Regions from separate parts of the Thermodesulfovibrio sp. TK110 genome, predicted to be linked through region 1. Evidence: riboswitches for the same ligand, from Rfam matches in the RefSeq annotation. Region 1 holds a riboswitch; the other holds the start of a gene.

Region 1 (11,416 bases):
GCACAGATTGCCTGCAGCTCACATATTCCATTTTTAGGACATGTTGGACAGTCAAGATGATGATCACTTAGCATCATTTCAAGATTGAGCTTTCTTGCTGCAATAACTTTTGGAGTATGTGTATGAACTATCATGCCTTCTTCAACAGGTGTGTTGCAGGAAGATACAAAATCTTTTTTCCCTTCAACTTCTACAACACAGACTCTGCATGCTCCAACATCATGCTTTATATGCCTCAGTCCAACATTCTCAAGAAAACAGAGCGTAGGAATTTTAACTCCCGCTTTTTCTGCAGCCTTAAGTATAGTTGTTCCTTCAGGCACTGTAACTTTTTGCCCATCAATTGTAAGTGTTATATTAGCCATGTTTCTCCTCCTATAAAATTATTTCATCATTATTGATTGCCAGCCAGAATTGGCTGGGATTGAATGTCCACAACTTCCTTTTATGTGCGCATTAATATCATCTATGCAGTACTGAAGAGCAAACTTTACAGCCTTACCTGCCATTTTTCCGAGATCACACTTGCTTGATGCACCAATATCTTCTGCAAAATCATTGAGAAGAGAAATTTCTCTCTCTGAAATAGAGCCATTAAAAATTTTTCTAACAATTTCTTGCATTCTCTTTGTACCGATTCTACATGGAACACATTCAGCACAGGAGTTTTGTTGAGCGTAATCAAGAAAAAACTCAATTATCTCTGCCATGCATTTATCTTCTTCCCAGAAAAGCTTTCCTGCTGAACCAACTGTAGCAACAGTTCTTGAAAGGGTTAGCCAGTCAACATCAACAGGAGTTTTAATTGAAAGAGGACCGAGAGTTTTTATCTTTCCAATAAAATCTCTTGCAACCTGAGCAAATTTAAGTCCTTCTGCTCCTGAAATCCATTCAAGTCTTACCCTTTCCTTTGGAATTCCTATAATTTCAAGAAATCTTGTTAATAAATTAAATCTTCGGTTTGCATAGTAGTTTCCAGTTTTGTAATGACAGTCTCCGGGATGACAGCCTGCAACCAGAACACCATCAGCACCTGATAAAAAAGCTTTAATGATAAACTCTGGTTCAACTCTTCCTGAACAGGGAACACGAATTGGATATAAATTGGGTGGGTAACTATACCTTAATGAACCTGCCAGATCTGCACCTGCATAACTACACCAATTGCACAAAAAGGCAATAATCTTAGGCTCGAAGCCCTGCTCCATAGCAAAACCTCCTCAAAATTTTTTGGTTATTTGCTTTCTTAGCTTTTAGCCAGCCTTCGGGCAGGCAGGTTCAGTGAGTTTTTTAGAAAGGCTTCTGCCTTTTTTAGACCTTCCTGGTAAGATTTTGACTAATTATACCTTAACCTAAAAATTTTGTCAACCCAATCTTAAACTTTTTTAATATTTCAATTTGTAAAGATTTTCTCACTTTCATATGCAGAGATTTTAATCCTTAAAAAGATAAGATTGTTCATCCAGGCTATGGGATGACAACTCTATTGCAATGTCTTTTAAAACCTGACCAGCACTACCATAAAATACTATCTCTGCTATCCAGTCCCAGTCTGTTTCTGCCTTATTTATAAAGATGAGCTTTGAACCCCTTTGATAGGCAATTCTCGGTATTGAGGCTGCAGGTTCAACCTGAAGAGATGTTCCAACTACAAGCATGAGATCACATTGATTTGCGATCTGTTGCGCCATAATCAGTTCTTTTTCAGGCAAGGGCTCTCCGAAAAATACAACTGTTGGTTTTATTACACCGCCACAGTTATAACATCTTAAATCAAGCTTCTGTTCAGCAAACATTTTCAATATTTCATCCATTTTATAAAGTTTTTCACAGTCAAGACAGATTGCACCTCTTTGATTCCCATGAAGTTCTATAACGCTTTTGCTGCCAGCCATCTGGTGAAGTCCATCAATGTTCTGCGTTATTACATGTTTAATAATTCCCATTTTTTCAAGCTCTGCAAGGACAATATGTGCATTATTGGGCTTTGCATTAATGAGTTGGTGAATTAGTTCTTTTTTCATTCTCCAGAATTCTTCTCTTGCCTGCCTGTCATAAATAAATTCCTGATATGTAACAATTCTAAATCTCTGCCACAATCCACCAGGACTGCGGAAATCAGGTATTCCAGATTCTGTAGAAATTCCTGCTCCAGTGAATGCTACAGCATAGGTGGAGTTTTTAATAAGTTGTGAAGCTTTTTTAATTTTTTCCTGATAAGAGGAATTCATACTTTTTAAAACATATCAAAAAGATTGTGTTATGTCAAGGGATTTGACCATGTTTTAATAAATTTTGTATACTTTTCTGGCTGGACTAAGGGAAGAGGGGTGAGAATCCCCCGCTGCCCCGCAGCCGTGTTGGGAACGAAAGCCCGATAAGGCAGCCATGCTGCCTTAAGCCACTGGAGAGAGTCTCCGGGAAGGCGGGTAAGTAGGCAGTGAGCCCTAAGCCGGAAGACCTGTCCAGCTGGAGGCTCTCTGAGCTTCCCATTCCCCGAGGGAGGGATTTGCCATGATTTTCCTTTTTATCCTTTGTTCTGTCTTTCTATTTTCTCATCCTATCTTAGCAACGGAGACTCAGCTTGAAGAGATTGTTGTAACAGCAACAAGAGTTGAAGAACCAAAAAAGGATCTTCCTTATTCTGTTCAGGTTATAACTCAGGAAGATATTAAAAATTCTGTTGCAAAGAATGCTGGAGACTTAATTGCAGAAGCATCAATCGGTCATGTTCACAAATACCCAGGATTATTAACGAGCATTATCGGATTAAGAGGATTCAGGACAGACATTTTTGATGATCTTAAAAGCAGAGTTCTTGTTCTTATAAATGGAAATCGTGCAGGAACAGTAAATCTTGCAACAATACCTGTTGATGATATAGAAAGAGTTGAGATAGTTAAAGGACCTGCATCAGTTCTTTATGGTTCATCAGCAATGGGTGGTGTAATCAACATAATTACAAAGCAGGGTAAAGAAGAAGGTATACATGGTTTGGCTGGTGTAGAAACAGGTTCATGGCAGTTCTGGAAAACAAGAGCTGAATTAAATGGCAAAAAAGGAGATTTTGATTTCTATGTTTCAGCCAGCCGTTCTGCAATTGATGATTATTCTGCAAAAAATTATGGGAAAATAGAAAACACAGGTTACAATGATGAATCTGTGTCAATCCGTTCAGGGTATAGCTTTTTTGATAAACAACACATATCTTTTGGATTTCAGCACTGGAAAGGATGGAATATTGGCTTACCTGGAGCAAGATACTCACCAGACCCTGATGATCACAAGGACATTGAAAGAAACAGATTTGATTTAGGGTATAAAACAGAAACCTTTAAAGCTGAATATTATTTTACAAAAGAAAGAACTGAATATTACGAAGGCTCTGTAGCAGGGAAATGGGAGGTTACTTTAAAAAACACAACTACCCAGGGAGCAACTATTCAGAAGATATTTTCAATAGATGACCACAGAATTATTATTGGAGGACAGTGGGACAGAATAGAGATTAAAAGCTCAAGAAACACAGGTGCTCCTTATAATCCTAATTCAGAGTATGACAGCTACGGTTTATTTAGTGAGGGAAGATTAAGTCTTTTTGATAAAAAACTTTTATTAAATGCAGGAATCCGTTATGACTATTTTGAAAATGAGATACTGCCAACTGAAGGCATTAACAGTTTAAAACCAAGAAAAGAAAATCTTGATCATATAACCATTAGAGGAGGCATCTTATATAAAATTACGGATAATTTTTCAATAAAAGCTAATGCTGGAACTGCTTTCAGAGCACCTGCACCTGATGAGCTTGCAGCTGATTATATTGCTTCATGGGGAACTCATTACATAGGAAATCCAGATTTAAAACCGGAAAAAAGCAAGTCCTATGATACGGGATTATCTTACACAAAGGATTTCTTCAATGCAGAGCTTACATTTTTTCATTCAGAATTCAAGGATAAAATCATAAGCTACTATGACAGCATTCTTAAAGCTCAAACCTTTAAAAATGTTGAAGGAGCAACAATTCAGGGTATAGAGGGAAGTATCTCATATGATATTGGCATAGTTAGTGGACTAAGTTTTTCACTAAAGCCTTTTGTAAACTTTACATATAATACGAGATACTCAACTAAAGATGAAGTAGAGATACAAAAATATGGAAAAACCCTTCAATACACACCAAAATGCACTGCTTCATTTGGAATAATGGCAGCAAGGGATAAATGGGATTTAAGATTGGTAGCGAACTATACAGGAGATGAGAAGGTTGTTGACTGGAATCCTTCATCTAAAAACTATGGAAAAGTTGTTGATAAAAGTGATTTTACCGTGGTAAATCTTAAAGGTTCATACAGACCTGTAAAAAATCTTGAGCTTACACTGTCTGTGGAAAACCTCTTTGACAGAGCCTATGAGTATGTTCAGTATTATCCAATGCCGAGAAGAACAATTACTGGAGGAGTTAAATGGCTATTTTAAAAGCTTTTGTTTCATGGAGCGGAGGTAAAGATAGTTCACTGTCCTGCTATAGAGCAATGAAAAATGGTATTCAAATCGTCTATCTCATTAATATGCTTTCAGAAAATGGAATTTATTCCCGCTCTCATGGAATAAGCTCTGAATTGATCAAAGCTCAGGCAGAAGCAATTGGAATTCCAGTTATTCAAAGAAAAACAACATGGGAAAGCTATGAGGAGGAGTTTAAAAAAACGCTAATGCAGTTAAAAAAAGAAGGTATTGAGGCAGGAGTGTTTGGAGATATTGACCTTCAGGAGCACAGAGACTGGGTTGAAAGAGTATGCAAAGAGACTGGAATAAAAGCAATTCTGCCTTTATGGAATGAAGAAAGGGAGAGGCTTTTAAGAGAGTTTATAAGCCATGGTTTCAAAGCTATCATATGCTCAATAAACTCTTCTTTTCTTGGAAGTGAATGGCTTGGGAAAGAAATAAATCTTGATTTTATTAAAGATTTAAAAGCCTTAGAAAATATTGACCTATGCGGTGAAAAAGGTGAGTATCACACATTTGTTTATGATGGACCTATCTTTAAAAAACCTGTAAGATTTTCTTCAGGAAAGTGGATTCAAAGAGATAAAAATCTGTTTCTTGAGATATGGAAATCTTAAATCTTAAAATTGAACCTTTAAAAAGAGAGTTTATTGATATTGCATGGAAAAGGCTTAACAGTCTTACAAAGCCAAGGGGAAGTCTTGGAAGGCTTGAGGAGATTGCAGCAAGGCTTGTTGCTATTTATGAAGACTCCATGCCTGAGATAAAGAAAAAGGCTGTGCTTGTCTTTGCATCTGATCACGGAGTTACAGAGGAAGGTGTTTCTGCCTATCCAAAGGAGGTTACTGCCCAGATGGTTTTTAATTTTTTAAGAGGTGGAGCAGGGATCAATGTTTTGGCAAAACATGCAGGAGCAGATGTAGTGGTTGTTGATGTGGGTGTGGATTACGATTTTGGAGAAATTGAAGGATTAATATCAAAAAAGGTTGTAAGAGGAACAGGAAATATTGCAAAAGGAATGGCACTTACTCGCAGTGATGCAATAAAATGCATAGAAATCGGTATTGAAGTTGTAAAAGAATATCACCAAAAAGGTTACAATCTCTTTGCTGTAGGAGAGATGGGAATTGGTAATACAACTCCTTCTTCTGCAGTTATAAGCGTTCTTACAAATTCTCCTGTTAAAGAAGTTACTGGAAGAGGAACAGGCATAGATGAGGAAACCTTTAAAAGAAAAGTGGAAGTAATTAAAAGAGCTATTGAGATAAACAAGCCAGATGCTTCGGATCCTGTTGATGTTTTATCAAAAGTTGGAGGACCTGAAATAGGAGCAATAGCAGGGGTTGTTCTTTGCTGTGCTCATTTAAGGCTTCCTGTTATAATTGACGGATTTATCTCCACTGCAGGAGCTTTGATTGCTTACTGTATAAATCCATATGTAAAAGATTATATTTTTGCTTCCCACAACTCTGTTGAAAGGGGACATAAAAAAGCACTTGAGTTTATGGGACTTAAGCCTTTACTTGATTTAAATCTAAGGCTTGGTGAGGGAACTGGTGCAGCAGTTGCTATGACAATTATTGAAGCAGGATTAAAGATTTACAGAGAGATGGCAACTTTTGATGAGGCAGGCGTAAGTAAAAGTGATAAATAGATTTCTGATAGCTCTTTCATTTTTAACTGTTTTACCTTTAAAAGCAAATAAAATTAATGAAAAAGAGATTGTAGGCTCTGTTATTTTTTTCCCTTTTGTAGGAGTTTTAGAGGGAGCATTTTTTGTTTTTCTGATTATGGGATTAAATTCTATACTCTCATCTTCAGTTATCTCAATTATTTTACTGGTATTTCTGTTTTCATTGAGAGGAATATTTCACATTGATGGACTTTCAGACACCTTTGATGCTCTCTTTTACAAGGAAACAGGGCAGAGGGAAAGGGATATCCAGAGAAGACTTGAAATAATGAAGGACAGCAGAGTTGGTGTTGGAGGAGTTGTGGCTTCAGTGTTTGATATTCTCTGTAGATTTGTTTTTTTCAAGGAACTCATTGATATAGATCAATTCATGATATATATTTTTATCTTTACATTTTCAAGATGGTCCATAATTCCATTAATGTATTATGGAAAACCTGCAAGAAATAAAGGACTTGGAGCATTGTTTGTTGGGAGAATCAGTAAAAGGCAGTTTATTCTATCTACAGCTTTACCTTTGTTTTTGCTGACTTATTTTACATTAAAAAGTTTTATTTTTCTACCTTTGATTACAATTTTCCTCTGCATTATTGTTATGATTTTAAAAAACTCCTTTGAAACTAAATTCAGTGGAATCACAGGAGATCATCTTGGAGCTACTGTTGAAATAACAGAAAATGTTTTTATTTTTTGTTTTTTACTGTGTGTAAGATGGCTAAGTTATTGATGATACAGGGGACATCTTCAAATTGCGGAAAAAGCCTGATTGTTACAGCTTTATGTAGAATTGCAAAACAAAAGGGTATTAAGGTTGCGCCCTTTAAAGCCCAGAATATGAGTTTACAGAGTTTTGTTACAGAAGAAGGAGGAGAGATAGGACTTGCACAGGCAATTCAGGCAGAGGCTGCTGGCGTTATTCCATCTTTTCATATGAATCCTGTTTTACTTAAACCAGCCGGTGGACAGGGTATCCAAGCAGTTGTTCACGGAAAGCTTTATAAAACATTAAAATCACATGATTTTTACTCTGAAAAGAAAAAGCTTTGGGAAGCTGTAAAGGAATCACTGGATTATTTATGCAGGGAGTATGAACTTTTAGTGATTGAAGGTGCTGGAAGCCCTGCTGAGATAAATCTTCTTGAAAATGATATTGTTAATATGGCTGTGGCTGATTATCTTAAAGCACCTGTTATAATTGTTGGAGATATTGACAGGGGTGGAGTTTTTGCCTCAGTTTATGGAACTGTAAAGCTTCTTGAAGAATACGAAAGCCTGATCAAAGGTTTTATAATTAACAAATTCAGAGGCTACATGGATATTCTTTCCCCAGGGATAAAAAAGTTTGAAGAGATAATAAAAAAGCCCTGTCTTGGTGTGCTTCCATATATAAATGAAACTGGAATCTCAGAGGAAGATGGAGTTTCAACGAGGCTACAAAACTCTTTCTCTTTTAAATCAGATGCGGCAGTAAAGTTAGTTATTTTAAGGCTTAGATACATATCAAATTTCAGTGATTTTGAGCCATTAAGATTTGAGCCAGATGTAGAGATAGTTTATTCATTGAGAAAAGAAGATCTTCTTAATGCTGATATTATAATCATTCCAGGCTCAAAAAAAACATTTGATGATCTAAAGCTTCTTAAAGAGCTAAAAATTGATAAAACCCTTAGAAGGCTTTCAAGAGATGTGGAAATAATTGGAATATGCGGTGGATTTCAGATGTTGGGTGAAAAATTGATAGACCCTCATATGGTTGAAAGCTCTATGAGAGAGTTTGATGGTCTGGGTATGCTTCCTGTTAAAACAGTATTTTATCCTGAAAAAATAACCACTCAGGTAGAAGGCTATTTATGTTCTCAACCTTCAGTAAAGATTACAGGTTATGAAATTCATAAAGGAGTAAGTTACGGAGATATGAATCTTTTTAAAATAAAAAGAAGAGTAACAAATGAGACCCTGTTTGATGGTGTTTCATCTGAGAATATCTGGGGAACATATATTCATGGATTATTTGAAAGTGACGGCTTAAGAAGATGGCTTATAAACAGACAAAGAATTAAAAAGGGATTAAACCCCATTGATTACACCTTTTCATGGAGAAAGCTTAAAGAATCCTTTTTAGATAGCCTTGCAGAGACCGTTGAAGAACATCTTGATATGGATAAATTATGGAAAATAGCTGGGTTATGAAGATGTTTCACGTGGATAGCTGGATAATAGCTTTAGCCTTCTTAATTGATTTTTTAATGGGAGATCCGAAAAAATACCATCCTGTTATAGCAATTGGCAAGCTCATTGAAAAAATTGAAAAATTTTTAAGAAGTATAAAGCTATCAGGCAGATTTGGAGGCTTTTTGCTCTTTTTATCAGCAACAACCACTGTTTTTTTATTTTCAACTATTTTTGTGTATTTCTTGAATAATTTAAGCAGTTTATCATGGATTACATGGCTTTTTTCATGTATTTTTCTTGCCATATTAAGCAGTCTCTTCATTGCGTTAAGAGGTCTTGTTAGTGAGGCAAAGAAGGTAAACAGATTTTTAGATGAAGGAAATTTGGTTCAGGCAAGGGATTCATTGAAAGCTCTTGTTGGAAGGGATACGGAAAATCTCTCTTCTGAAAAAATAAGAATAGCAGTTATTGAAAGTCTTTCAGAAAATCTCTCTGATGGAGTTATTGCGCCATTGTTTTATTTTTTTATTGCTGGCTTTCCATTTTTAGTCTTCTATAAGACTGTAAACACCCTTGATTCAATGGTTGGATATAAAAATGAAAAATATATAGATTTTGGATGGTTTTCAGCAAAGATGGATGATATTTTTAACTATGTTCCTGCGAGAATAACAGGAGCGCTTATAGTTTTAAGCTCCTTTATTTTGCTCGGTTTTTCTGCCGGGAAAAATTCATTAAAGATTATGCTCAGGGATGGAGGAAAACATAGCAGTCCAAACAGTGGAGTACCTGAAGCAGCAATAGCAGGTGCTTTAGGAGTAAGACTCGGAGGTCCTAATTACTATGAAGGCATTCTTGTTGAAAAACCCTTTATAGGAGACAGTTTGAAAACTGTTAGTTCAGAGCTTGTTAATTTAAGCGTTAAAATTGTTATTATGAGCAGCTTTATATTTATTTCAGCATCAATTATTCTAAGGATCATTTTATGACACACGGAGGCGATATTTACACTGTTTCAGAGCTTACAGGAAAATCTCCTTATGAAATCGTAGACATGAGCTCATCTGTTAATCCTCTTGCTTTACCTGAAAGAATAAAGGAAAAGATTATTGAAAAAATTCCACTTCTTCATAAATACCCTGACACTGAAGCAAGGGGTTTTATAAAAACTATTTCTGAGCTTTATGATGTTCCACCTCAAAATATTATATGCGGAAATGGTTCAACAGAGCTGATTTATCTTACAGCTCAAGCATTAAACCCTGAATCTGTCATGATCTTAGAACCCTCATTCACAGAGTATGAAAGAGCCTGCCAATTGAATGAAATAATTATTGAGAGAGTTTTTGCCTTGAATAAGGAAAAAATTCTAAAAATGCTCTGGAAAGCAATGAAAAAAAGAAAATATGGAATGGTTTTTATTTGCAATCCCAATAATCCAACTGGATGGTTAATTGATAAAGCAGAAATTCTAAAGATTGCCTTTCTTTATAAAGATACCATTTTTTTAGTTGATGAAGCTTTTATAGATTTTGTTCCTCAAGAAAGTTTGCTTAGAGAAGTGTTGTCAAACATTATTGTTTTACGCTCCCTTACAAAGTTTTATGGACTTGCTGGATTGAGATTTGGTTATGCTGTAGCTTCCTCTCAGATTATTGAAAAAATAAAAAGATATAGGCATCCATGGAACATAAACAGCTTTGCTCAATGGATAGCAGAAGAAATAGTCAGGGATGAAGAATTTAAAAAAGAAACTCATGAATTTTTTAAAATAGAGAAGGAGTTTTTTGAATACTCACTAAATGAACTTAAACTTAAATACTTTCCATCGGTAGCAAATTTTTATCTCATTGAAGTTCCGAAAAAAGGCATTTTTCATTACATGCTTGAAAGAGGGATCCTTATCAGGGATTGTTCAAGCTTTTATGGACTTAATGAAAATTTTATAAGAGTTTCTGTAAAAAGCAGAGCTGAGAATGAGAAATTTTTTAAAGAACTGAGGGAGTTTTTAAGGAGTTAATATGATTACCTTTATTGTCGGCGGAATAAAAAGCGGAAAAACAAGATTTGCCCTTAAAGAGGGAGAAAATACAGAAAGTAAGAATTTTTACTATATTGCAACAGCAAGGGCTATTGACAAAGAGATGAAAGAACGCATTGAAAGACATAAAAAAGAAAGAGGTAGTCATTGGATTACCATAGAGGAGCCTGTAAATTTAGTAGATGCAATTCTGAAAATTCCTGAAAATTCTTCTGTGATAATTGATTGTCTTACCACATGGCTTACAAATCTTATTGTTGAGGGATATAATTATCAGGATTTCATTAGCTCATTCATTGATTTATTGAAAAAAATTAATAAAAACATTCAGATATTTATCGTGTCAAATGAGATTGGGTTTGGAATAATTCCTGAAAATGAGCTTGGAAGAAAATTCATTGATATTGCAGGAACTTTAAATCAGAAGATAATGGATATTTGCGATAAAGCCTTTTTAATGATTGCTGGAAGAGCTCTAAGAGTAAAATGAGAGCTCTTGCATTTTTTATAGTATTTTTAATCTTTCCAGTATTCGTTTTTGCTCAACCTCAAAGAATTATTTCCCTTGCACCATCAGTTACAGAGGCGATTTATTATCTTGGTGCAATTGACAGGCTTGTTGCTGTGTCAAACTACTGTAGATGGCCTGAAGAAGTGATAAACAAACCAAAAACTGGAGGTATGATGAATCCATCCTATGAGAAAATACTGGCTTTAAAACCAGACCTTGTAATAATTTCAAAAGATGTTACTCCTAAAGAAGTCTACAAAAGATTGATAGATCTTGGGATAAAAGTTTATGTTTATTCTCCAGAGAGTCTGAAAGAAATGCCTGATGAATTAATAAAACTTGGAATTGCAATTGGCAAGGAAAGACAAGCAAGAATTGTTGCACGTGAATTTAGAGAAAATATAAAAAAAATAAAGAAACCTTTCAATGGACAGAGAGCATTATTTGTAATTTGGGCTGAGCCCATCATAGTTGCTGGGAAATCATC
Region 2 (11,416 bases), 630 kb from region 1:
CGAGATAATCTTTAAGTTTTTCAATTAATGAATCTGGTAAAATCTCATCATAAAGCAAAGCATTCATCTCTTCAATAGTCAGTTTCTCTTTGATATCTCTTGGAAGCATCCTCACAATAGCAACTCTTTCAGTTAAAGGCTGTTTTTTTTCATCCATTTTTTTCTCCTTTCTAACAGGTTAAGTGAAAGGCACCTGCTACAGCTTTTCCTTCAGCTAAAAGTTGATTAAATACTGCTACAGCTTTTTCTGTTCCATAAACAAAAGTTTCAATTCCCCTTTTTTTAAGCTCTTCTATTAAGCTCTGGGGTACCTGCATTCTTTCATAAGCTCCTGTTCCAACAACAAGAATTTTAACATCTTTTTTAAATACTTCTGCGAGGTCTTCCATACAAAGGGAATGCCCCTGTTTTCTCCACCATGATGGGAAAACAGAATCAGGAAAAACAATAAGATCCTGCGCGTATTCGTTTCCGTTAATCACGATTTTTCCAAAAGAATAATGTGTTATTTTCATTTCCGTCACCTCTCTAAATAAGCTGGCGGGAGTGTGTGGGAATCGAACCCACCCTGCCTGCTCCTTGCAGGCAACACTGGATTTGAAGTCCAGGAGGGACACCAGAACCCCATACACTCCCATTTATAGAATTTTACAGGATTTAAAGAAATTTTTCAAAACCTATTTATTAAGATAAAAACTTGTCCCTTAAGTACCTGAGAATATCATCATATGCAGAGGGAACAACAAGAAAAATTTCTATGTCTTTTGGAAGGGAGAGCTTAACTCTATCCTGATCTCTTAATATCAAAACTGCTGATTCTCCTTCCTGAAGTTTATCTGAAATTTTATTGCCCATTTCTTTTATTCGCCTCTCTGTGATTTGACTGAAATAGTCAAAAACTTTGTGCATCACAGCATTGGTTTTAACAACTCTCAGACAGTTTCCCCAATCAATAAATTCTCCAAATATTTCAGGATCTTCAATGCCTATGACAGTAGCTCCTTCAGAAACTTTTTTCTCTATAAAAGGATAAAGATAAGGATTTGTCTCTCTTATGACATCAACTGCTTCCTGGCCTTCAATGAATATTGTTTCTACAAATATTTTTGTAACAAAACCTAATTTTTCAAGCTTTTCAATATGAGAACTCGCTTCCTGCCAGTATCTCTCAATTAAATCTTTAAGTTTTTCATCTTCCTCATCAACAACAAAAATATTGGGAACGCAAAAAAGTCTTTTTTTGCCTTTAAATTCATCTATGCTGAGTCTCTGTATTTTACCTAATTCAGCCATATTTAATTTAAGTTAGAAAATTTTTTAAATTCTTCAAACTTCCTGTAAGCCCTGCCACTATAAATTGATTCTCTGGCTGTCTCAATTCCCTCTTTAAAATCTGATGCCAGTCCTGCAACCTGAAGTGCTCCAGAAGCATTCATTAAAACCATATCCAGACATGGAGATTTTTCACCTTTAAGAATACTCAAAAATATTTCTGCACTTTGTTTTTTATTGCCACTTTTAATATCCTGAAGGGATGCTCTTTTTAAGCCTATATCTTCAGGAGAGATTATGGCTGATTTTACCTCTCTGTTTTTAGCTCTTATAATGTACGTCTTCCCTGTAACTGTTATTTCATCAAGCCCATCCTCGCTGTGAACAATCATTACATCCTCAGAGCCAAGTTTTTGTAAAACTTTTGCAATTGTATCCATGTATTGCCTTGAAAAAACGCCTAAGAGCTGACGCTTAACCTGCGCAGGATTAAGCATTGGACCAAGAATATTAAACATCGTCCTTATTTTAAGCTCTCTTCTTACTGGAGCAACTCTCTTCATTGCAGGATGATAAAGAGGTGCAAAAAGAACTGTGATTCCACACTCAAAAAGGCATTTCTCCGCAGTTTCTGGATTCATATTTACATTTATACCAAGCTCCTCAAGAACATCAATGCATCCACATTGACTTGAAGCAGAGCGATTGCCGTGTTTTGCAACAGGCACACCTGCTCCTGCCACAACAAAGCTTGTTACAGTGGAAACATTAAAAGTTCCTGAAAGGTCTCCACCTGTTCCAACAATATCAATAGCATTCTCAGGAGCTTTAATTTTTATTGCATATTCTCTAAAAAGCTTTACTGCTTCAAGAATTTCTTCTTCTGTCTCACCTTTCATAGAAAGCCCCATAAGAAAAGCTGCAATCTGAGCTTCTGATGCTTTACCTTCAATAATTTCAATAAAGCTTTCTCTTAAAAGCTCAGGCTCCAGATTTTCTTTTTTGTTTAATTTAACTATTGCATCAGTTATCATAGTTTTAAAAAATTCTTTAATAAATCCTTGCCAACTTTTGTCAGAATACTTTCAGGATGAAACTGAACACCCTCAACTATGTATTCTTTATGCCTTATACCCATAATTATACCATTTGAAGTCCATGCTGTGACAGTCAAACACTCTGGTAAACTCTCTTTATCAACAACAAGAGAGTGATATCTTGTTGCCTCAAAAGGATTTGGAAGACCTTTAAAAATCGTTTTACCATCATGATAAATAAGAGAGGTCTTACCATGCATTATCTCTGGAGAAAGAACTATTTTTGCACCAAAGGCTGCACCAATTGCTTGATGACCAAGACATACTCCAAGAATTGGTATTTTACCTGCAAAATGCTTTATTACATCACAAGAAACTCCAGCTTCTTTTGGAGTACAGGGACCTGGCGAGATTATTATTCTTTCCGGATTAAGCTCTTCAATTTCCTCTATAGTAATCTGATCATTTCTGTAGACAGCGATATCTGGATTAATCTCTCCAATATATTGATAAAGATTGTATGTAAATGAGTCATAGTTGTCAATTAAAAGAATCATTTCTGCTCCTTACGCTCTAAAAAAACTCACTGCTTTAAGCATGGCAGTTGCCTTATTAACTGTTTCAGTATATTCTTTTTCAGGAACTGAATCTGCCACAATACCAGCACCTGCCTGAACATATACTTTTTTGTCCTTTATAACAAGCATTCTTATGCCTATACACATATCCATATTTCCACTGAAACCAAAATAGCCAACTGCTCCAGCATAGGGACCTCTTTGGGTTGGTTCAAGCTCTTCAATGATCTGCATTGCTCTTACCTTTGGTGCTCCTGTTACAGTTCCTGCAGGAAAACAGGACATAAAAACATCAAAAATATCAAGCCCTTGCCTGAGCCTGCCTTCAACATTGCTTACAATATGCATAACATGACTGTATCTTTCAATTGTCATAAGCTCTGTAACCATAACACTGCCTATTTCTGCAACCCTGCCAACATCATTTCTTCCAAGATCAACAAGCATAATATGTTCAGCCTTTTCTTTTTCATCACTGAGAAGTTCTCTTTCAAGGAAGAGATCTTCCTCTTCAGTTCTTCCTCTTGGACGGGTTCCTGCAATGGGTCTTAAAGTGATTTTTTCATCTTCCACTCTTACAAGGATTTCAGGAGATGAACCAACAAGATATCCTTCTTCTGTATCAATATAAAACATGTATGGTGAAGGATTTATTACCCTTAAAGCCCTATAAATATCAAAAGGATGAACTTCTAAGGTAGTTTCAAATCTTTGAGAGATAACAACCTGAACAACATCACCTGAAAGAACATAATCTCTTGCTTTTTTTACAGCATTGATAAAATCTTCTTTTTTAAAGTTTGAGGTAAATCCAAGCAATGGTTCTTTAAACTTGTTTTCTGAAAACTCTCTTAAATAGGATCTGAATCTTTCATCCTTAAGGTTTTTCAATTCTTTGATTATTGTCTCTATTTTATCCTGAGCTAATGCGTAAGTCTCTGAAGCATCTTCAGAACTAAGAAAAGCATTGTAGATAATTTTTATTGACTGTTTGAGATTATCAAAAATTAAAAGGGTTTCTGGAATCATAAGAAATATATCAGGCATATTCAGATCTGGGTTACCGAGGTCAGGAACTTTTTCAAAAAGTTTTACAGTATCATAGGAGATGTAGCCTACCATACCTCCGAAAAATCTTGGGAGTGAGGGGTCTATATATGCTTTGAATTTTTTGAAAAAATCTTTTAAAAAATCAAAGGGATTTACATTATCAAGCCGGATTTGATTTAAACCTTTCAGGCTTATATTTCTTTTCTTTGATTTTATAATAAACGCAGGATCGAATCCAATAAAAGAATACCTTCCCCATTTTTCACCTCCCACAACGCTTTCAAGAAGGAAAGAAGGCTTTTTATTAAGTTTTAAAAAAGCTCCTACAGCAGTATCAAGATCAGCAATTATTTCCCTGTAAAGAGGAATAACATTGTAATGTCTGGCTAAAGATAGAAATTCATCACGTTTCAGATTCATAAAATAGTTTAAATAATCAGCTTTAAAAAAGGCAAACCGAGACGGGTCCCTAAAAACTCGGTAGAATTTTGTATATATTTTCTCTCTTTAAATTCCTCTTTCTTTCCCTCATTCCAGTTATCTACAGGTCTTAGGTAACCAACCACACGGGAATAAACTTCTGTAGTTCTTCCACATTTTGGACAATGGGAATGTTCTCCCTCAATATATCCACATGCAGGACAAACACTAAATGTTGGTGTAATGCTTATGTATGGAAGTTTATATCTTGTAAAAACTGCTTTTATAAAGTCTTTAAGCCTCTCTGGTTCAGGACTTTCTCCTAAAAATACATGAACAACTGTTCCACCAGTGTATTTACTCTGAAGTTCATCTTGATGGTCAAGTAAATAAGTAATTGATTCTGTAAAATTCACAGGTAACCATGTTGAGTTTGTATAGTAGGGATGGTCTTTACCCTGTGTAAAAATATCTGGATATTTTTGCTTGTCAATCTTTGCAAGTCTATAACTTGTTCCTTCTGCAGGAGTTGCCTCAAGATTGTATAAGTTGCCTGTTTCTTCTTGATACTCTATGAGTTTCTCTCTTATAAAATCCAATACTTTTAATGCAAAGGCTTTACCTTCATTTGTCCATATTCCTTTTGTGTTAAGCCATTTTGCATTAGCAATGGCTTCATTCATACCAATTACTCCTATTGTTGAGAAGTGATTACTCCAGTATGCACCTGTGCGTTCCTTTACTGAATTGAGATAATGCTTTGAATATGGATAAAGCCCTGCATCTGTAAATCTTTCAAGCACCTTACGCTTAATCTCAAGGGAAGTTTTTGCTATATCCATAAGTTTTGTTAAACGCTCAAAAAACTCTTCTTCTGATTTGCTTAAATATCCAATTCTTGGTAAATTCAATGTAACAACACCCGTAGAGCCAGTTAAAGGGTTTGAACCAAAAAGTCCACCACCACGATGTTTAAGCTCTTTTGTTTCAAGCCTGAGCCGGCAACACATACTCCTTGCATCTTCTGGTTTCATGTCAGAGTTTACATAGTTTGCAAAGTAGGGGATTCCGTATTTTGCTGTTGCCTGCATGATTAAGCGGGTAACAGGGCTATCCCAGTCAAAATCCTTTGTTATGTTGATTGTAGGAATAGGAAATGTGAAAACTCTTCCCTTTGCATCTCCTTCTATGAGAACCTCAAAAAGTGCCTGATTAAACATATCCATCTCTTTCTGAAATTCTCCATAAGTGGATTCTTGAGGAATGCCACCAATAATAACAGCCTGTGATGCAAGATGTTCGGGCACTTTCAAATCAAGGGTGATGTTAGTAAAAGGACTTTGAAATCCCACCCTTGTAGGAATGTTAAGGTTAAAAACCCATTCCTGCAAAGCCTGTTTTACCTGTTTGTAGTTTAGTTCATCATATGCAATGAATGGTGCAAGAAAGGTATCCACATTGCTGAATGCCTGTGCACCAGCAGCTTCTCCCTGAAGAGTAAAAAGAAAGTTCACTACCTGTCCGAGTGCACTTCTAAAATGTTTTGCAGGCAGGGATTCTACTTTTCCTGCCACACCACCAAATCCCCTAATTAACAAATCCATTAAATCCCAGCCCACACAATATGGTGCAAGCACATTTAGGTCATGAATATGTAGCTCTCCATCTATGTGAGCTTGTCTTACCTCAGGTGGATATATTTTATGAAGCCAGTAACTTTTGCTTATCTCACCTGATATGTAGTTGTTTAGTCCCTGAAGGCTAAAGCTCATATTTGAGTTTTCTTTTATCCGCCAGTCAACCTTACTTAAATAATTATCAATTAACTCAAGCCCACCCTGACGGGCAATCTCACGCATACGGGCATGTTGGTCACGATAAATAATATAGGCTTTTGCAGTTTTACGATAAGGACTGCTTAGGAGTATCTCTTCAACAATGTCTTGAATCTCTTCAACATGGGGGTCACGGTCACGAATCAGTTCCTCAGCTAAAAGCAAAACCTTAATTGTAAGTCTTCTGGCTGTATCATAGTCAAACTCTCCTGTTGCTTTACCTGCCTTTGATATAGCTATTGTGATTTTTTCAGGGTCAAAAGGAACCTGACGACCATCACGCTTTATAATGTTTTTAAACATCTTTTACCTCCTTACGCATTATCTCTGCAACTTTAACCATGTTTTTAAGGGAAGGAATGGTTTCTTGCCATCCTCTTGTTTTAAGTCCGCAATCAGGATTTATCCAGAAAAGTCTTTTATCAATAAGCTTTATTGAGCGTTTTACTATTTCAAGCATCTCTTCCACATCTGGCACTCTTGGAGAGTGAATATCATATACTCCGATTCCAATGCCTCTGTCATATTTAAAGTTTTCAAAGGCTTTAAGAATCTCTCCTTTGCTTCTTGATGCCTCAATTGATATCACGTCAGCATCCATTGCATAGATTTTTTCAATTATGTCATTGAAATCAGAGTAGCACATATGGGTATGAATCTGGGTTTCAGGTTTTACTGAGGAGGTAATAATTCTGAAGCTTTTTATAGCCCAGTCAAAGTATTCATCAACTTTTGCTCTTTTAAGAGGCATTCCTTCTCTGAAAGCAGGCTCATCAATCTGAATGATTTTTATTCCAGCTTTCTCAAGCTCCATTACTTCTTCTTTTAGAGCAAGAGCAATTTGATAGGCAATTTCTTTTTTTGAAATATCCTTTCTTGGATATGACCACTGAAGTATTGTGACAGCTCCTGTAAGAATTCCTTTTACTGGTTTTTTAGTGAGAGACTGAGCATAGAGGGTTTCTTTCAAAATTAAAGGTTTGTCTCTCCATACATCGCCATAAATTATCGGTGGTCTTACACATCTTGAGCCATATGACTGAACCCATCCATTTTTTGTTATTGCAACTCCCTGAAGACGCTCTGCAAAAAACTCAACCATGTCAGTTCTTTCAAACTCTCCATGCACTAAAACATCAAGCCCTAAATGCTCTTGAATTTCAATTGCTTTTTTAATTTCATTATTTATAAATGATTCATACTCCTTAAGAGAGATTCTGCCTGCCTTATAGTCTGCCCTTACTTTCCTTAGCTCAGGAGTCTGGGGAAAGCTTCCTATTGTGGTGGTTGGAAAAAGAGGAAGTTTGAGAATTTGCATCTGTTTTTCATATCTCTCTTGAAAAGAGGATTTTCTTTCAAGAGCATTTTCATCAATCTGAGAGATTTTCTTCTTGATTTCAGGATTAACAAATTTCATGGATAAATTCTGCTCTGGAGGCTCTTTACCTTCATTTATTACTGTTTTAAGCAGTGTAAGCTCTTCAAGCCTTTCATTGGCAAAGCTTAACAGATGCAAAATTTCCTCAGGTAGGGTTTCATTTTTCACACTCACTGGAAGATGCATAAGAGGACAGGAGTTTGAAAGAATTATGTTTTCCGTAAACTTTGTAAGAGTCTCAATAAGTTTCAATGTTTCAGTAAAATTTGTCTTCCAGGGGTCTCTTCCTGAGACAACTCCTGCAATTAATAGTTTATCCTTTGGAAAGCCGAATTTTGAGAGACTCTCAAGATTATCTCTCCCATCAACAAAATCAAATCCAATACCATGAACTGGCATTTCGTAAACTACTTTCTCATACTGTGAGAGGCTTTCATAGTAAGTTTGAACATAAACTTTTATCTTACTCAGTGCAGAAGTGATTTTTCTGTAACAATCTATAATTACATGAACAGTATCATTATCTAAATCAATAACCATTGCAGGTTCATCAATCTGAACCTCTTCAATTCCTGATTCTTCAAGCTCTTTAAGAAGCTTTATGTAAACATTAGCTATCCTGTGAAGGAAATAAGCATGGTCTTTTAGTTTAGCACAGTAAAGATAGGTAAAAGGACCTGTGATAACAGGTTTTGTTTTAAGATTAAGAGAGTTTTTTAAAAGTTTATATTCTTTTAAAGGTTTATTTTCAATGAGTTCAAACTCTGTATCATTTTCAATTTCAGGAACAATGTAGTGATAGTTTGTGTTAAACCACTTTGTCATCTCTGAAGCAGGAGCATCTGCAGAGCCTCTTGCTATTGCAAAGTATCTTTCCAGTGGATCAGAGATATTTTTAAATCTCTCTGGAATGACATTAAACATTACTGAGAGGTCAAGGATAAAGTCATAAAGGGAAAACTCATTGGATGGAATAATGTCAATTCCGTGTAGAGTAATGGTTTTTGCATTGTTGATAATTAATTTTTCAGCTTCTTCAATAAGCTCCTTTTGAGAGATTTTTCCACTCCAGTAGGATTCAAGGGCTTTTTTAAGCTCTCTTTGGGGACCAATCTTAGGATAGCCAAAGACAGTTGTTTTAACGGTCATTTAATTCCTCCCACGAGGTATTCTGAAAGCCAAAGGCTTTCAGGCTGGATAGGTCTTCCGGCTTTGGGCTCAATCTCCTACTTACCCGCCTTCCCGGAGACTTCTCTCCAGTGGCTTAAGACAGCAGTGCTGCCTTCCTGGGCTTTCGTTCCCAACACGGCTGCGGGGCAGCGGGGGATTCTCACCCCTCTTCCCTTACATCCAGCAATTTTGAAGATACATTAAGTAGAATTTTTTTGTCAAATTAGCCAAGGTTCACATGAACAGGCGTTCAGGATATGAGTCAAGGAAGAGAATAGTAGATGCTGCTGTGAAGCTATTTTCCCAGAGTGGCTTCAGTGGCACGACAATGAGAATGATTGCAAAAGAAGCAGGAATAAGCGTAGGAGGACTTTATCTTTATTTCAAAAACAAGGAAGAACTATCACTTTGAAACTTGTCAAGAAAATTGTGTCTGTTTGTAAAATTTTGCATTAAACCTTACATTGTTTGTATCTTCATCTTTTATGCTGGTATGATAGGCGTCTATAAAAAGGGCAAATAGCTCTGAGGGTATCTCTTTTGTCTTGAATTCCTTCGCTTTATTGTATAAATCTTCTTTTATCTCCTCTAGTCTGTTTTATTCTTTCTTATACCAATTATTTTAAACTAGAAGAAGATTTAGAAATTCCTACTTTGCAAAAGTTTTTCTAAAACGGTAGACTGAAAAGCTAAACAGTATGCTGCCAAGAACAATTATTCTAAGAATATCATGCCAGACATAGTTTATTCCATTACCTTTAAAAAGAACACTGTAACCAAAGTCAATAAAATACCGCATTGGAGAGATAAGGCTTAAATATCGCATCAAAGGCTGCATAGACTCAGGTGGTGTCCATGCACCTGAGAGCATGAGCATTGGTGTAAGAATTACGAGCATGAGCATCATTGATTGGGCAAGATTTCTTGCCACAGTAGCAATTGCTATTCCAAGAGAAGACATGGTAAAAACATAAAAAAGCATAACAGGATAAAAAAGCAGCAGGCTTCCCCTTATTGGAACTTTAAATACCCCTTTAATTATCAAAAATATGCTTAAAAGGGAAAGAATTCCTACTGCAAAAATTGTTGGAATTATTTTAGCAACAAATATCTCCCATGTTCTGACAGGTGTAACAAGAAGTTGTTCAACTGTGCCATATTCCTTTTCTCTTACAAGTGCTGCGGCAGTTACAAGAAGAGAAACCATTGTTGTTACATTGAAAAGCTCAAGCAAACTCATAAACCATGATGTAAGTATGTTTGGATTGAATTGAACCCTTACTCTTTCATCAATGATCGGAATTTCATTGAAAAATCTGCTCGTTATACCCATCTTTCTTTCAAAAAGTTCTATTGCATAGTTGTATGTTATGGATGATACATAGGCAACAGCCATTGTTGCAGACATAGACATTGTTCCATCAATTATCACCTGTATTTTTGCTCCTGAACTGTCAAGTTTTCTTTTGAAATCTGGAGGAATAACAATAGCCATTGATGCTTTACCATTGTCAAGCCATTCTACCACTTCCCTGTCATTATCAACAAAAGCAAGGATTTTAAAGTAAGGCTTCTGAAATCTGCTGGCAATTTCTCTGCTTTCAGGACTATGGCTCATATCGTATATAATTGTTGGGAAGTTTCTTACTTCCATAGAAACTCCATGACCTGCAGTATAAATCATTCCAGTAAATCCCCAGAAAAGAATGAAAATTAAAACTTTATCCCGCATGAGCTGAGTCATTTCTTTTTTTATGAGCGACAGTAGCCTCATCTTATTCTTTTCCTGAAAAATAGAATTGAAAGCGAATATACAATCAAGACATAAAGTAAAAGAGATAGAATATTAGGCAGATAATAACCGAGCCCAAGTCCCTTAAGATAAACCCCTCTTACAACACCTATAAAATATGTTGCAGTAATAAATTTGCTCATTATCTGTCCTGTAATCTCCATACTTGTTACAGGTGAGAAAAACCCTGAATACATAAAAGATGGAGTAATAGTCCCTAAAAATGCCATAAGCATTGCTGTTATCTGAGTTTTTGCTATCATTGATATAAGTATTCCTATTCCAATTGTGCATGTTAGATAAATTAGGGTAGCAATTGTTAGCACGAAAAAGTTGCCGATAAACTTTGTTTTAAAAAAAACAACTGTGATGATAAAAAGAATTATGTAGGTGGTAAAAGATATGGTTATGTAAGGAATTGCCTTACCTAAAACAACCTCCCAAGCTTTAACAGGTGAACAGTAAAGATTAAATATGCTTCCAGATTCTTTTTCCCTTACAACAACCAGAGATGCAATCAAAACAGGATAAAACATTAAAGTTATAACAAGCATCCCGGGAAGTACAAAGTTTTTGCTCTCAAGTGCAGGGTTATACCAGGCTCTCATTTCAGTTTCTACTGGAAAACTTATGTGTCTACCCTGCATTGAGACGAAATCTTCAAGAAGTTTTTGATTGAACTGATTATTGATTGCAGAGACATATCCCTTTGTTATCTCTGCACGGGATGGGAAAGAGCCATCAATGAGAAACTGAACCTGAGTTTTCTGCCCGCTGTAAAGTTTTTTTGAAAAATCAGGAGGGATTACAACAATCACTCTACATTTCCCTGATTGAATCAACTTATATGCTTCATCGTAGTTATTTATCATTAAATAAAATTT

Evidence for each region. A riboswitch is a leader RNA that binds a small molecule or an ion and turns the genes downstream of it on or off. The one in region 1 is predicted to bind cobalamin.
Region 2: linked by a shared signal. The riboswitch ahead of metE (5-methyltetrahydropteroyltriglutamate--homocysteine S-methyltransferase) and the one ahead of ACYQ3X_RS05170 (TonB-dependent receptor plug domain-containing protein) in region 1 are both predicted to bind cobalamin.

Annotation. Positions count from the first base shown of each region.
Region 1 is NZ_BAAHNB010000001.1:990,188-1,001,603, reverse strand. It holds gene ACYQ3X_RS05190 (NADH-dependent [FeFe] hydrogenase, group A6) at 1-365, opposite strand, end outside; gene ACYQ3X_RS05185 (NADH-ubiquinone oxidoreductase-F iron-sulfur binding region domain-containing protein) at 384-710, opposite strand; partial or broken gene ACYQ3X_RS05180 (hydrogenase iron-sulfur subunit) at 813-1,208, opposite strand; gene ACYQ3X_RS05175 (NAD-dependent protein deacylase) at 1,434-2,231, opposite strand; cobalamin riboswitch at 2,297-2,483, shown strand; gene ACYQ3X_RS05170 (TonB-dependent receptor plug domain-containing protein) at 2,515-4,482, shown strand; gene ACYQ3X_RS05165 (Dph6-related ATP pyrophosphatase) at 4,470-5,129, shown strand; gene cobT (nicotinate-nucleotide--dimethylbenzimidazole phosphoribosyltransferase) at 5,117-6,166, shown strand; gene cobS (adenosylcobinamide-GDP ribazoletransferase) at 6,156-6,932, shown strand; gene ACYQ3X_RS05150 (cobyric acid synthase) at 6,917-8,395, shown strand; gene cbiB (adenosylcobinamide-phosphate synthase CbiB) at 8,374-9,366, shown strand; gene cobD (threonine-phosphate decarboxylase CobD) at 9,363-10,397, shown strand; gene cobU (bifunctional adenosylcobinamide kinase/adenosylcobinamide-phosphate guanylyltransferase) at 10,399-10,908, shown strand; gene ACYQ3X_RS05130 (ABC transporter substrate-binding protein) at 10,905-11,416, shown strand, end outside.
Region 2 is NZ_BAAHNB010000001.1:362,088-373,503, forward strand. It holds gene ACYQ3X_RS01955 (hypothetical protein) at 1-157, opposite strand, end outside; gene ACYQ3X_RS01960 (Mth938-like domain-containing protein) at 171-515, opposite strand; tRNA gene ACYQ3X_RS01965 (tRNA-Sec) at 539-636, opposite strand; gene ACYQ3X_RS01970 (hypothetical protein) at 685-1,293, opposite strand; gene trpD (anthranilate phosphoribosyltransferase) at 1,296-2,306, opposite strand; gene ACYQ3X_RS01980 (anthranilate synthase component II) at 2,303-2,866, opposite strand; gene trpE (anthranilate synthase component I) at 2,876-4,357, opposite strand; gene ACYQ3X_RS01990 (ribonucleoside triphosphate reductase) at 4,366-6,495, opposite strand; gene metE (5-methyltetrahydropteroyltriglutamate--homocysteine S-methyltransferase) at 6,488-8,719, opposite strand; cobalamin riboswitch at 8,750-8,956, opposite strand; gene ACYQ3X_RS02000 (TetR/AcrR family transcriptional regulator) at 8,979-9,152, shown strand; gene ACYQ3X_RS02005 (ABC transporter permease) at 9,390-10,514, opposite strand; gene ACYQ3X_RS02010 (ABC transporter permease) at 10,511-11,416, opposite strand, start outside.